Regions from separate parts of the Mesorhizobium abyssinicae genome, predicted to be linked through region 2. Evidence: riboswitches for the same ligand, from Rfam matches in the RefSeq annotation. Region 2 holds a riboswitch; the other holds the start of a gene.
The links. A riboswitch is a leader RNA that binds a small molecule or an ion and turns the genes downstream of it on or off. The one in region 2 is predicted to bind cobalamin.

Region 1: linked by a shared signal. The riboswitch ahead of PU724_RS10330 (aromatic ring-hydroxylating oxygenase subunit alpha) and the one ahead of metE (5-methyltetrahydropteroyltriglutamate--homocysteine S-methyltransferase) in region 2 are both predicted to bind cobalamin.

The regions. Positions count from the first base shown of each region.
Region 1 is NZ_JARAKC010000003.1:492,778-500,182, reverse strand. Features, by position in the region: gene bglA (beta-galactosidase BglA) at 1-298, shown strand, start outside; gene PU724_RS10350 (ABC transporter ATP-binding protein) at 332-1,444, shown strand; gene PU724_RS10345 (DUF680 domain-containing protein) at 1,535-1,774, opposite strand; gene PU724_RS10340 (DUF680 domain-containing protein) at 1,880-2,089, opposite strand; gene PU724_RS10335 (DUF680 domain-containing protein) at 2,160-2,366, opposite strand; cobalamin riboswitch at 2,875-3,077, shown strand; gene PU724_RS10330 (aromatic ring-hydroxylating oxygenase subunit alpha) at 3,200-4,447, shown strand; gene PU724_RS10325 (FAD-binding oxidoreductase) at 4,466-5,566, shown strand; gene PU724_RS10320 (PqqD family peptide modification chaperone) at 5,715-6,143, shown strand; gene PU724_RS10315 (serine kinase) at 6,180-7,226, shown strand; gene PU724_RS10310 (glycosyltransferase family 2 protein) at 7,223-7,405, shown strand, end outside.
Region 2 is NZ_JARAKC010000032.1:42,212-49,616, forward strand. Features, by position in the region: gene PU724_RS31455 (cytochrome-c peroxidase) at 139-1,194, shown strand; gene metE (5-methyltetrahydropteroyltriglutamate--homocysteine S-methyltransferase) at 1,432-3,777, opposite strand; cobalamin riboswitch at 3,875-4,074, opposite strand; partial or broken gene PU724_RS31465 (IS630 family transposase) at 4,378-4,611, shown strand; partial or broken gene PU724_RS31470 (Mu transposase domain-containing protein) at 4,926-5,293, shown strand; gene PU724_RS31475 (hypothetical protein) at 5,761-5,967, shown strand; gene PU724_RS31480 (DUF982 domain-containing protein) at 6,146-6,448, shown strand.

The DNA of each region.
Region 1 (7,405 bases), on a different contig from region 2:
CGATGCAAGCTCGCTGCTCGAGCACTACCGGCGCTTCCTCGCCTTCCGCCGCCAGCATCCGGCGCTGGCCAAGGGCGACATCGACTTCATCGAAAGCGCGGGCGACACCGTCGCCTTCACCCGCCGCGAGGGCAATGAGCGTGTCGTCTGCGTCTTCAACCTGGGCAGCAAGCCGGCCGAGGTCGATCTCGGCGGCGGCTCGCTGCAGCCCTTGCCCGGGCACGGCTTTTCGGGCCAAGCTGGCGCCGGCTCCATCCGCCTTGGCGGCTACGGCGCCTGGTTCGGGCGCATCGACTGAGTTTTTGAAACGGACGTCACTGGGAGGACAATCATGGCCGATGTCACGCTGAGGCAAGTCAAGAAGTCGTACGGCAATCTCAACATCCTGCACGGCATCGACCTCGACATTAAGTCGGGCGAGTTCATCGTTTTCGTCGGCCCGTCCGGCTGCGGCAAGTCGACCTTGCTGAGGTCCATCGCCGGGCTCGAGGAGATCACCTCGGGCGAACTCAAGATCGCCGGCGACGTCGTGAACGACGTGCCGCCGTCGAAGCGCGGCATCGCCATGGTGTTCCAGTCCTACGCGCTCTATCCGCACATGACCGTCTACGACAACATGGCCTTCTCGATGAAGATCGGCAAGGAAAGCAAGGCCGAGATCGACAAGCGGGTGCGGCAGGCGGCCGAGATCCTGCAACTGACCAAATATCTCGACCGGCTGCCCAAGGCGATGTCGGGCGGCCAGCGCCAGCGCGTCGCCATCGGCCGCGCCATCGTGCGCAACCCGAAGGTATTCCTGTTCGACGAGCCGCTGTCCAACCTCGACGCCGCACTTCGCGTCGCCACCCGTATCGAGATCGCCAAGCTGAAGGAATCGATGCCGAACACGACGATGATCTACGTCACCCACGACCAGGTCGAGGCGATGACGCTGGCCGATCGCATCGTGGTGCTGAAGGAAGGCCGCATCGAGCAGGTCGGCACGCCGATGGAGCTCTACAAGCGGCCCGGTAATCTGTTCGTTGCCCAGTTCATCGGCTCACCGGCCATGAACATCCTGCCGGCGAAGATCGAAAAGGCCGGCGACCCGACCGTCATCAGCCATGTCGGCGGCCGCAAGGCGACGGTGCCGATCGCCACACCCGCCTCGGCGAATGGTGCGGCGGTGAGTTTCGGCGTGCGGCCGGAAGACCTGGCGATCGCTACCGGCACCGAGTATCTGTTTGAGGGAACGGTGGACTATGTCGAGCAGCTCGGCGAGGTCCAGCTCGTCTATGTCGACATCGGCCGCGCCGACCTGCCGCTGGTGACGAAACTGCCGGGCAATGTCGAGGTCAAGCGCGGCGCTGTGCTGCGGCTCAACGCCGATCCCGGCGACCTGCACATCTTCGACGCTGACGGCCACTCCTTCACGCTTCATATGGCGGAAGCCAAGGCGGCCTGACCTTCACGTGAGACAAAAAAGGAGCGGCGGGCTGTGCCCGCCGCTCTTGCTATTTCAGCCCGGTCCATCCCGATCCGGGATGGACGGCTGTTAGCGCCCGAACAGGTTGCGGTCGCTACCCTGAGGCGCGGACTTCTCGACATCGCCCGACGAGTTCAGCAGCTTGTAGACCGGCGAGCTGGTGTCGCGCGTCGACGACGTCTGCGTGGTGTCGACGTTGGCGGCCGGCCGCTGATTGTTGATGTCGGTCCCACCAACATTGTCGTTGCGGGCATAGGCGCTGCCGGCGGCGATCAAAAGTGCGGCGGCAGTAAGAGCAATCTTCTTCATTTTGGGTACTCCTGGATTTGCGTAGGAGCGGCGGGCCAGCCGCCGCGTCCGGCTTCCGTTTGGCCGCGACCCGAACCGGAGGTCCGGGATCGCGGTCCGGTCGGTTTAGTTGTTGCCGAAGAGGTTACGGTCGCTGCCCTGGTTGGCGGGCTGCTCGGCGGCCGGTTCCGACTTCTTGATCGATGCCGTGTACGAGCTGTCGACGGCAGCAGCGGGCTGATTGGCACCGTTGGAACCGTAATTGTCGCTGCCGGATGCGAAAGCGCCGCCCGAGATGGCCAGAAGGGCCGCTGTGGCAAGGATGATCTTCTTCATTTTAGTGCTCCTGAATTTCTGACGATCCCGAGCGGCAGGCTCTTGCCCACCGCGGGTCAGGGATCGTGTGTTAGTTGTTGCCGAACAGGTTGCGGTCCGAGCCCTGTGCCGGTGTCTGAGCGGCGGGTTCCGACTTCTCGATCGAAGCCGTGTACGAGCTGTCGACGGCAGCGGCGGGCTGATTGGCACCGTTCGAACCGTAATTGTCGCTGCCACCAGCAAAGGCGCTGCCGGAAATGGCCAGAAGGGCGGCGGCAGTAAGAGCAATCTTTTTCATTTTTGGTACTCCAGTATATTTTTTCCGTCCGTCTAGCGGCGTGTCTTGGGAGGAAATCGCGTCGTTCGGACAGCCCCGATGTGGGAGAGCTATCGGCCGCTTTCCAATCACGAAGTTTTTCCGTCTGGCCTATGAATCTGCACCTTGAAATTGTACCAAGGCCATCTACACGTGACGAAATGCGAAGCAATATCAATTGGTTGATCAAATCGTCCATCGAGCCAAGTGACGATTCCGAAGATCTGCGTTCACACCGTCCTGCACGCATTGTCAACAGAAACGAACCGTTCGGTTCGATTTTAGAATCTCCTAATAGTCACTTTTCTATACTGTTAACCAATTCAGAGCCGCCCAGGGCCGATTCGAACACGGTTTTCTCCGCCTCGATTCGCATGCGGCAGCGTGTGACATCGGTCGCCTTGCAGGGCCAATATCAGCTTCATGGGTCGTGTCGCGCCGCATGGATGCGATGTCGTTTTCATGCCGATGGCGCGGCGGCTGTCGTGATTAAGATCAGACCATCTCAGGTGCCGCTCCGTGACGACGGGACGGAGAATTGGGAAGCCGGTCAGAACCCGGCGCTGCCCCCGCAACGGTGGTGGAGTTCAAAGTCGCGACGGGAGACCACTGGGCCATCGGCCTGGGAAGGTGCCGCGACCGCCCGCCAGGGCACTCCAGAGCCCGGAAACCAGCCAGGGATACTTGAACTCGACTGATCGCGGTGGGCGGTCAAGAGGCGAATGGTGCGTGCCCGGCCATGCCGGCGGCGGTCGTTCTTCTCAATCACCACCAGTTCAGTCCTTGAAGCGGTGCGACAAACGCGAGGACAGGACATGGATGCGCGCAACGACATGCTGAGGCTGCTGCACGGCCGCAGGCCGGGCTTTTCGCTTGAACAGCCTTTCTATACCGACCCGGACTATTTCAAGCTCGACATGGAGCTGATCTGGTACCGCGACTGGCTGTTCATCGGCCACGATTGCGAATTGCCGAAGCCGGGCTGCTACATCACCGCGCAGGTCGGCGACTATCCGGTAGTCCTGGTTCGCGACCAGCAAGGCAGGGTCAATGCCTTCCATAATTCCTGCCGCCATCGCGGCAGCCGCGTCTGCAACGCCGAGAAGGGCACCGCGGCGAAGCTCGTCTGCCCCTATCATCAATGGACCTACGAGCTCGACGGCAGGCTGCTGTTCGCCCGCCAGATGGCGGATGGTTTCGACAAGAGCCAGTTCGGCCTGAAGCCGGTCGCTTGCGAAAGCGTCGGCGGCTACATCTTCATCTGCCTGGCGAAGGAGCCCGCCGATTTCGCGCTAATGCGCGCCATGATCGAACCCTATCTCCTGCCGCATCGGTTGAGCGAAGCGAAGGTCGCTTTCGAATCGACCATCGTCGAGAAGGGCAACTGGAAGCTGGTCTGGGAAAACAACCGCGAGTGCTACCATTGCGCCGGCAACCATCCCGAACTCTGCAAGACCTTCCCCGAGGCGCCGACGGTGACCGGCGTGCATGGTGCCGAAAGCGATCCCGAGATGCAGGCGCATTGGGCGAAATGCGAGGCGGCGGGCCTGCCGAGCAAGTTCCGCATCGACCCGGCGGGACAGTATCGCGCCACCCGCGCGCCGCTCTTGCGCGACGCCGTCAGCTACACGATGAGCGGCAAGCGCGCGGTGAGGAAGAACCTTTCCACGAGCGTCTCGGCGGACCGCATCGGCACGTTGATGCACTATCACTATCCGACCACCTGGAACCATATCCTGATCGACCATGCCGTCACCTTCCGGGTGCTGCCGATCAGCGCCACCGAAACCGCGGTGACGACGAAATGGCTGGTCCACAAGGATGCGGTGGAAGGCGTCGATTACGATCTTGCCGAACTCACCCATGTCTGGACCGAGACCAACGACCAGGATCGCCGCATCGTCGAGGAAAATGCTTTCGGCATCCTCTCGCCGGCCTATGAGCCCGGCCCCTATTCGGAGCAGCATGAGGGCGGCGTCATCCAGTTCGTCGAATGGTACGCCTCCTTCATGGGCCCGCGCCTTGCCGAAGGCGGCCGGCCGGCGCTGCGCAGCGTTGCTTGAGGTGAAGGGATGAACGCGATGACGGATCTCGCCCTCTATCGCCATCTCGACGAGATGGCGCCCTGGAACGACCGGCTGCAGGTGCTGGAGGTGATCGGCGTCAGCGACGAGGCGCCGGACGTCAAGACCTTCACCTTCCGCTCCGACAACCAGACCTGGTTCCGCTACAAGCCCGGCCAGTTCGTGACGCTGGAACTGCCGGTCGCCGACGGACCGCTGATGCGCACCTACACGCTGTCCTCATCGCCCTCGCGGCCGTTCTCGATCGCGGTGACGGTGAAGGCGCAGGCCGGCAGCATCGGCACGCGCTGGATGTTCGACAATCTCAAGCCCGGCGCCCATGTGAAGGCCTATGGCCCGGCCGGCGATTTCTCGCTGCACAGCCATCCGGCGGCCAAGTACCTGTTCATCTCGGCCGGCTCCGGCGTAACACCGATGATGTCGATGCTGCGCTGGCTGAACGACTGCGCGCCCTGGACCGATGTCGGCTTCGTCAACTGCGCACGCAGGGCGGAAGAGATCATTTTTCGCAAGGAGCTTGAATTGCTGGGCAGCCGCATGCCCGGCCTGTCGCTCGGCTTCATGATCGAGGAACGCTCCAGCCGCGAGGGCTGGTTCGGTCATATGGGCCGCATCGACGCCATTCGCCTGCCGCTGCTCGCTCCCGACTTCCGCGAGCGCGAGATATTCTGCTGCGGCCCCGACCCGTTCATGCGCGCGGTGCGGCAGATGTTGGAGGCGGCGGGCTTCGACATGGCCAGGTATCACCAGGAAAGCTTTGCCGCGCCGACGGTGGAGGAAGTGCCGGCGCCGTTCGCGCTGCCGGGCGACGGCGGCGTCGAGACCCCCGTCGAGGCCGCGACGCCGGTGCGCTTCTCGCTTTCCGACGTCGACGCCGAATGCCTTGCCGGACAGACCGTGCTGCAGACGGCGCGCGCCTCGGGCGTCAGGATCCCGGCCGCCTGCGAGTTCGGCCTCTGCGGCACCTGCAAGGTCAGGAAGGTCTCTGGCGAGGTCGCGATGAGCCACAATGGCGGCATTCTCGATCACGAGATCGACGACGGCTTCATCCTTGCCTGCTGCTCGAGGCCGCTGACGCGGCTGGAAATCGAGGCCTGATTCCGCCGCGTAGACCCCAAGAATGGCAAGCGGCCTGCCGTGTCCGTCGTCTTGCCAAGCCAGAACCGAGTGTTTACAGGCCTTCCTCGGGGAGAGCGGCCGCCGCAAAGGCGGTTGCTTGCGCGAGCCATGAAGTGGGGCAGGGACAATGCCGCAAGCCAATGTCTACGCAGTCGCGAGCAAGGATATCGTTTTCGAATCCTTCGACGGCGAAGCTGTCGTGCTTGATCTGGCGAGCGGGAAGTATTTCGGGTTCTCCGATTCGGGCAGCCGGGTCTGGCAGGCGCTGTCTTCGGGCGTCGGTGCGCAGGCGCTGGCCGGATCGATAGCCGGCGCAGCGGCGACCGGCGCGACCGGGCTTGACGCCTTCATTGCGCAATTGGTCGAGCTCGGACTGCTGGTGCCTTCCGATGGCACGGCGCAGCCGCTGCCGGACGAACTGGCTGCCGAACTTGCGGTGGCAAACGAGCCGCTCAATGTGAGCGTCCATGACGATCTCGCCGACCTGATCATCGTCGACCCGATCCACGAGGTCGAGGAGCCTCTCGGCTGGCCGGCAGTCAAGCAGGCATCCTGAGAGATCGGCAGCACGTCGGCCGAGCCGGGATAGACCATGCCGCGTGTGACCCTTGAGACATTGCCGGACTACGCCCGCTATCTCATCGCGGCCGCCGAAGACGCGGCGCTCTTTCCGGTCACGCGGACAGTCCGCCTGCCCGCCCTTGAACTGACCGTGCATCTCGAGCCCGGCGCGCTGGCCGACGCGCTTGGCCATGCCTTTGTCGAGGCCGGGGACGATCAGCCGGGATTGCCCGCTTGCCGCATTTTCGTAGGCCATCCCGGCATTGGCGGCATGCCCGAGCCGGCACGATGGGGGGACGCGCATTTCACCGAACACGGTTTCGCGCAGCGTCTCGCCGGCGCCGGTTTGCGCGGCCACTACTTTCACGATCTCGATTTCTGGCAGGTCTACGATCCGCAGCGGCGCGTCGGCGTGCAGTTGATGCGGGCGGCGGATGCCTTTCCGCCGTGGGAAACGGGTTCGCCGCTGCGCGCCTTCCTGCACTGGGAATACGGCGCGCGCGGCATGCGGCTCGCCCATGCCGGCACGCTCGGTGCCGACGGCAGCGGCGTGCTGCTCGCCGGCGCCGGCGGCGCCGGAAAATCAGGCACGGTCGTAGCCGGGCTGCTCAACGGGCTCGACAGTGTCGGCGACGACTATGTGCTGGTCGATCTTTCGAGCAGCGTGATCGCCCGGCCGCTATTTTCGGTGCTCAAGCAGGACCCGAAGGGATTTGCCCGGCTCGGACTGAAAGACCGACTGGGCAGCGACAGGCCGCTCAACTGGCAAGGCAAGCATGTTTTCCACATAGGGGATATCGCCTCCAGGCCGATCCCCGGCACGCTGGACATCGTTGCGCTGATGGTGCCACATATCGGCGCTGGTGGGACAAGCTCGATCATGCCGATGTCGCGCAGGGACGCCATGATTGCGCTGGCGCCGTCGGGGATCGCGCAGATGCCGGGCGAGCGGGAAAGCGGCTTTCGCTTCTTCAGCGATCTTACCCGACTGCTGCCGTGCTACCGTCTGTCCCTGGGCACGGATCCCGGCGAGATCGCCGGCACCATTGCGGATTTCCTCGCGCGGGGCGCTTCGTGAAACTGAGCGTGATCATGCCGGTCTACAACCGCGAGCGCTATGTCGTCCCGGCATTGCGTTCGCTGCTCAGGCAATGCGACGCCGCCGATCTCGACATCATCGTCATCGACGACGGCTCGACCGACGGTTCAGCCGACGCCGTGCGCTCGATGATTGGCGAGAGCCCCTGCATCCGCCTG
Region 2 (7,405 bases):
CTTCCCTGCCGTTTGCGCCGCTGTCGCGGAATAACGGTGTCAGACGACCCGATTCTCCTCCCGCCGCTGATCTAGCGCAGGGCGTTCACGAACCGCATACCCCAAAGTGGATGCGTACACCACGCAGAGAGATCGTCTATGAAAGTCCTGTTGACTACGATGGCTATCGCCGTGCCCGCAGCCGCCGCTTTTGCTGATCAAGCGATCCCCGAACACCTCAGAGAAACCGCTCTGGCCACTTTCAAGCCTTTAGCATCTATCACACCGGCAGTCACCAACAACCCGATTACCCCAGCGAAGATCGCTCTCGGCAAGGCAATCTTCTTCGATCCACGCGTCTCGGCATCAGGCGTCTTCTCATGCAATTCGTGCCACAACTTGGCAACTGGGGGCGACGACAACCGTGAGACTTCGATCGGCCATGGTTGGCAAAAAGGGCCGCGCAACGCGCCCACGGTTTTGAACGCTGTCTTCAACATCGCGCAGTTCTGGGATGGTCGCGCCGAAGACCTCAAGGCCCAAGCCAAGGGACCAGTGCAAGCCGCTGTCGAAATGGCCAACACACCGGATCAACTCGTCGCCACGCTCAAGTCGATGCCGCAATATGTCGAGTGGTTCAACGCAGCTTTCCCGGATGAAGCCGATCGCGTCACCTTCGAAAACTTCACCAAGGCAATCGAAGCCTTCGAGGCGACACTGGTCACGCCAGCCCCTTTCGATGATTTCCTCAATGGTGATGACGCCGCCATGACAACCGAACAAAAACAGGGTCTGGCACTTTTCATGGACAAAGGCTGCTCGTCCTGCCATGCCGGTGTCAACGTTGGCGGGGACGGCTACTACCCATTCGGCCTTGTTGAAAGGCCCAGCGCTGACATCCTGCCGGAAAATGACAAGGGCCGATTGGCGGTCACCAATAAAGCCGAAGATTCTTATGTCTTCCGCGTGGCGCCGCTGCGCAATGTAACGCTCACCGCGCCGTATTTTCATTCGGGCAAGGTATGGGATCTGAAACAGGCCGTGGCCATCATGGGAAAGACTCAACTCGGCGAAGAATTGACGACAGAAGAAGTCGACCGGCTCGTTGCCTTCCTTAACGCGTTGACCGGAAGGGTGCCCAACGTCGTCTATCCCATTTTACCGGCCGAAACCGCGACAACGCCTCGACCTGTGTCGCGGATTTCAGGAAAATAAATGGCCTGAGCTTCGGAAAGTCGCAAAAAACGGTAATAGCGAACCATCACTGAGAGGGAGGCCACTCGGCTTCCACCAAGTCCCCTGATCTAATCTAAACGCGCAGACGGCGCTTCCGTCGCCTGCTCGTCGCGATGGCATCATGTTGCCAGGACGTTCTGCGAGCCGAGGCGTTTTCGCGGGATTCGAGGCAGCGTTAGCCGTTGACTCGCCACATGACGAGAATTCGGCAAAGCCTCAGACCTCCACTCTCTCCCGGAGCGCGCGTGCTGCAGCGACCATGTTCAGGAGGGCAGGGCGGACCTCCTCCCAATTGCGTGTTTTGAGGCCACAGTCGGGGTTTACCCAAAGGTGACCATCAGACAAGCGCTCGCGGGCAAGCATGAGGAGGGCCGAAATCTCGGCGACTTCCGGAACGCGCGGTGAGTGGATGTCATAGACTCCGGGACCGATTTCGTTCGGATATTTAGAGCTCGTAAAGGCGTCCAGCAGTTCCATTGCCGAGCGCGATGTCTCAATCGAAATTACATCAGCGTCCAGCTCAGCGATCGCGTCGATGATCTCGTTGAACTCCGAATAGCACATGTGGGTATGGATCTGAGTCGAGTCCTTTACACCTGTTGAAGCGATCCGGAAGCATTCGACCGACCAGTCGAGATAGACCTTCCAGTCGCACTTGCGCAGTGGCAAGCCTTCGCGAAACGCGGCCTCGTCGATCTGGATCATCCTTGCGCCGAATCTTTCGAGGTCCGTCACTTCATCGCGAATAGCGAGCGCGATCTGGCGGCAGACCTCGGAGCGGGGTACGTCATCGCGAACAAAAGACCAATTGAGAATGGTCACCGGGCCTGTAAGCATTCCCTTCACAGGCTTTTGCGTAAGCGACTGGGCGAATTGCCACCAGCGCACCGTCATCGGATTGGGGCGCGATACGTCGCCGAAGATGATGGGGGGACGCACGCAGCGCGACCCATAGCTCTGCACCCAGGCATGTTCGGTGAAGGCGAAGCCGGAAAGTTGCTCGCCGAAATGCTGTACCATGTCGTTTCGTTCGAACTCGCCATGCACCAGCACGTCCAGCCCGATCTCCTCCTGCCAGCGAATAGCAGCCTCGGTCTCCTTCTTCAGAAAGGTTTCGTAATCGACATAGCTGAGATGGCCCTTCCCGTGAGCGGACCGCGCCTTGCGCACCTGAGGCGTCTGCGGAAAGGATCCAATGGTCGTCGTAGGGAACGGCGGCAGGCCGAGCGTGCTGGCCTGGACCTTGGAACGGTCGGCAAATGCGCTCTTTCGTTGCTTCATAGCGCCGTTGATGTCGGCGATCCGCCCTTCAACGAGCGGGTCATGGACCTTCGTGGATGTTGCGCGAGTCGAGGCAGCCTCGTCAGAAGCTTTCAACTCGCCAGCCACGGCATCTCTACCTTGGGACAAAGCCCGAGCCACGATGACCAGCTCGTCGGTCTTCTGGGCCGCGAAGGCGAGCCACGACCTGATGTTCGCATCCAGTACCGTCTCCATACGCAAGTCGATCGGCACATGCAGCATCGAGCACGAAGGCGCGATCTCGACTCGGTCCAACGGCCAGCCCGCGACGATCGGCTTGATGCGGTCGAGAATGGCAGTGAGGTTCGCGCGCCAGACGTTGCGGCCATTGATCAAGCCAAGCGATAACACCAGATCCTTAGGCGCGAGCCGACCAGCCGTCTCCAACTGTTCAGGAGCACGCGAGAGATCAAGATGCAGGCCGGCCAAAGGCAGCGATATCGCCGTCTCGAGATTGTCCCCCAGCGGCCCGAAATAAGTAGCCAGCATGATCTTCAGCTCGGGCGCGGCCTTCGACAGCTGCCCATAGGCAAATTCAAGTGCGGCTCGTTCGTTCGGGTTTAGATCGAGCACAAGCGCTGGCTCATCGATCTGCACCCAGTCGGCTCCCGAAAGTTTCAACCTCCGCAGGAGTTGCTCGTAGACGGGCAGAAGCCGCGGCAGCAGCGTGAGGGGATTGAAACCTTGGGCAGGTGACTTCGCCAGCTTGAGAAAAGTGACCGGTCCAAGGATGACCGGGCGTGTATGAATGCCCAGGGCTTTAGCCTCGAGGAAGTAATCAACCGGTTTGGTCGACGAGAGTGTGAACGCCTGATCGTCGTCAAGTTCCGGCACAATGTAATGATAGTTGGTGTCGAACCATTTGGTCATTTCCATCGCGGTTAGGGCAGGGCAAGCCGCATCCTCCCGACCAGAGTCGCAATTCCCCGTCTGACCTTGGTTGCCACGGGCCATGGCGAAATAGATGTCGAGTGGGACCTCGCCGCTATTCCATGCGTAGCGGGACGGCACAGCGCCGACCATGGCGGCGGTGTCGAGTACATGGTCGTAGAGCGAAAAGTCGTTCGACGGGATTTTCGACACACCGCGATCGCGCTGCTCCTCCCAGCTCGCGGCACGGAGCGCCTTTGCCGTCGCGAGAAGCTCGGCAGCGCAAGATTTTCCGGACCAATAGCTTTCAACTGAGAATTTCAATTCCCGCCTGCGACCGATACGCGGCACACCAAGCGTTGCTACAGGAATTTGCTGAGAGAGAGTCATGCGATACCCCGATGGTTGGGGCGTGGGGGACAACGAAGGCGCCATTAGGCCGGTACGAACGCCGGGCTGCCAGCGGCCACCGAGACACCCCGCCCGTGGACAATAGTTCGCCGTGGCAGGTCTCCTAGCTCGGGGGTCATAGCCTCTACCCGTCTTGCCGAGGCTGTTCGCCTCAGTGACATAAGTGGGGTCGGCTCGCCTCTAACAGTTGCGGGGGCAGCGCCGGCATCGCACCGGCTTCCCTCTTAGCTCCGCTGCGGCTGCGCCGTACGGAGAACCATGGCTTGGACACAATCACAGCAGTGCGCTCTCTTGTCAACCGCGCATAAAGAAATCTTTATGTCATTATGTGAACGCATTTGTATTATCGCAGTGATTTCCAAGTCGCGTGAGGGTCGAACAAGGGGCGTTCGGATCGTGAATATGTTTAATGCGGCACGCGAGAAGGCAGATTGGCTACATGAAGCAGACCTTGGCTGCTGCAGGGACCGAGCCAAATCGACAAATGGGCGCGCTGTGCAGAACTGTGACAGACGGCGGTTCGGCCCGGCCGCGCAAGGGTCGTTAGCCGCGCCTTTGGTCGGACCGATTGGGGCGCGAACGCAGTGTGTCTGGCTCGACGCCGTCGAGGGCTTCTTCACCGCGCTGTCGAAGCGACGCCTCAAGCGAGGCGGCTTTCAACCTGTCGTCCTCCTGTAGGGGCCATCAACCGCTTCCTCGCCGAGCATAATCCGACAACCCAAACGCTTCACTTGGACCGCCGACCCGGACAAAATCATCGCCGCCGTCAAACCTGGGCACCAAGGGTTGGATTCAATCCACTACTATGGATAGCGACTACTGCTCGAAAAGAAGTGCCAAGGTGGGGCCAGCCGCGCGCTCGTACTCGGCTTATATCCGATTCCAGATGCAGTTCATTTCGGGCAACCTAACGCAATAAAAGGGGTAGAAGCACGCAAACTGGCATCTCTGTTCAAGCTCGGTGAGGATTTACTTTTAACGCTTCATGGCCGCGCCGGGCGGCTCGCTCCAGACGCGAGGTGCTCGGCCTGCAGTTCTGCTTCACGCCATCCCAGGCGGAGTCAGGATTGGCGCGTTCAAGGGCGCAACAAAGCTGCCCCAGACGAAGCAGAGGGGAAAGACGAACGCGGGTCGGCTACGTCAAGAAGAACGCGAACGCCGGCCGGCGGTTCGAGAGCTGGGCGGCGTTCGAGGCGCATCTGGATCGGTGGACGCGCGAGGTTGCCGACCAGGGAGAACAACCGGCGTTGCACCCGTGGAACGTTTTGCCGCTGAAGCTCGAGCGCTCCGCGCGCTTTCCGGCAGCTCGCCGTTGGGCACCTGCAGGACCTGATCCGCAAGGTCCAGGCCGACTGTGCGATCGATCTGGATACTAACAGCTACTCAGTGCCCTGGCGCCTGATCGGCGAGAGCGTCCAGGTCGTGGTGTTGGCTGGCTGTGTGATCATCCGTCATGCGGCCAGATGGTAGCGATCATGCCCTGTGCCAGGGGCAGTGGTACAATTGCGAAAAGGGTTTCGGCTTCATTGCTCCTGAAACGGTGAGAAGGACGTCTTCGTTCATGCCACCGCGCAGACCCGCTCAGGACTGAGCATCCGGCGCGCGCGTGTGGCCCTATTACCTGCTGAACGCCAAGTTCAAGCTGGTCGCAGACTGCGTCAAGGACCCCAAAGCAGAGGACACGCTGCTCCAGCGCACGCTTATCAAGGCTTCGCCGGACGCATGGAGGGGCAGAAGGTGTTTGTCCAATGCGGGCAGGGCAAGAAAGGCCTGGAAGTTCGGAATATTCGCCTCGCTTAGCCAAATGCGTTGGCCCAACCGAAATCGCGCCTCAGACAAAGAAAAAGCCCGCTGCCGGGAGGAGGTGGCAGCGGGCTCTATTTCGAATGAGACGCGGGAGGAGGTGCGCCCCACTCAACGTCGGCACCTCATCTGGGAGGAGTAGATGGCCGAGAGGAGTAGATGGCCGACAACATGACCATACCGATAGCAACTGATATTGCAATGCACAAATTTTTTATCGCAAGTGCGAAATCGTGCCGGATCCGCTTAGTCGAGCCTGAAAAGTCCGGTCAGGCTGCGGCTTTGTTGCGGGCACGCTTGGCAGTGCCGGCGCGCGCTCTTGCGCACTTTAGAACGGCGGTGATGAATCACTTTATAGCTCAATAATGACGGCCGCGTTTCATAGCAAGCAAGCCATGCATGATGTTGCGGATCGCTACCCGGCCGCAATCGCGGATCTTTCTCGTGAACCGTCATCGCCCTGACAACACATTGTGCCATGGTCGCCGCGTCGATGCGGCGCCTCTTCACGCAAATTGGCTTATTTGGAAGGTTGGAGGAACGAATGAACGCTGAGGTTTTCAGCAGCCCCCTTTTCGTGAAGCGGGCTACGCACATCATCCAAGAGATTGCCGGCCTTGCGGATGCAATCGATTTTCTCAATGAATGGCCGGCAGATCGCAGAGACCTGATCCACGAAGCCGCCCTGAGAGCATGCTACGATGCATACGACGGGCGCAAGCCGGTAAGCACGGCGCAAAATGCCTTTTTTGGCTTTGCGAAGCGGGTCGCCATATTGGAAGATCCAACCTCCGCGATGCAGTGGATCGCCGCCTGCAGATCTGGCAGTGGAAAAGTGCCGGTGTAGACTTCGACGACGGGGTTGAGACTGGCGCAAGGCGCGTCAAAGAGTGCAGTGTGTCCAGATTTCACAGCTAGACCACACGAACGAGAAGCAGGTACTCACCACCGACTGCAAAACCGCAGATCGCACGCAACCCTCATGGCGATCGCTTGCTGGCTAGGTTCGGCGGCGTAGATGCAGCGGTCGCATTCGGGTAGTAAATAAACGCGACCGGGCTTGTTTGCCGTGGAGGAGGGGAGAGATGACCGGCTTGATCGGCTGAGAGGCCAGGCGTTGTTCAGGTTAGCCGCCGCAGCTTGGAGCGAATCGCGTTGACGTCAATGACGCAGCCGCTATTTTGCTCCGAGATCTGCATCATGAGACCGATAAACGCAGAATAACGATGGGTACCTGCCTGCAGGTGTTATGCGGTAAGACCCATCCACCAGCCGCTAGATAGCTTTCGTCGCAGCCGCGCTCGAAGCGCGCATTCTACGCAGCGTTGAGATTTAGGACGCCGCTCATTGAATCTCGGCCATCTGCGCATAGCTACTTGGCGCGGTCCGAACACCCCTGCCGGCATCCGCCGGGAGCAAGCCAACCCGGCTCTTCCGCGATGGCATCCTGATCCGGCGCCGGATATTCCACCATGGGGTCCGCGGGCCCAGCTGCGGCCCGCTCGGCTTCGCCTTCGTGGCGATGGCGATTGGAGGACGGAGCCCGAGCGGGAGTTGGTCCGCTGCAGATGGCAGAGGTCGATGCCGCCTCCAGAAGTGCCGTTTGAACCTTTCCCCATCCGGTCTCCTGGAACGCGCTCCGCGAACCGGCGGCGCGTGATCGCTGATGCTTCTTCCGACCATCGGGAGCGGGTTTCGGCGATCAAGATGGGGAGATCATAATGATACTGGATTATCCCACTACGGAATAATCCGAAACTGGCTGGCGGAGAGCCGTCTCGTATCTGGCCCGGCTCATTTAAAT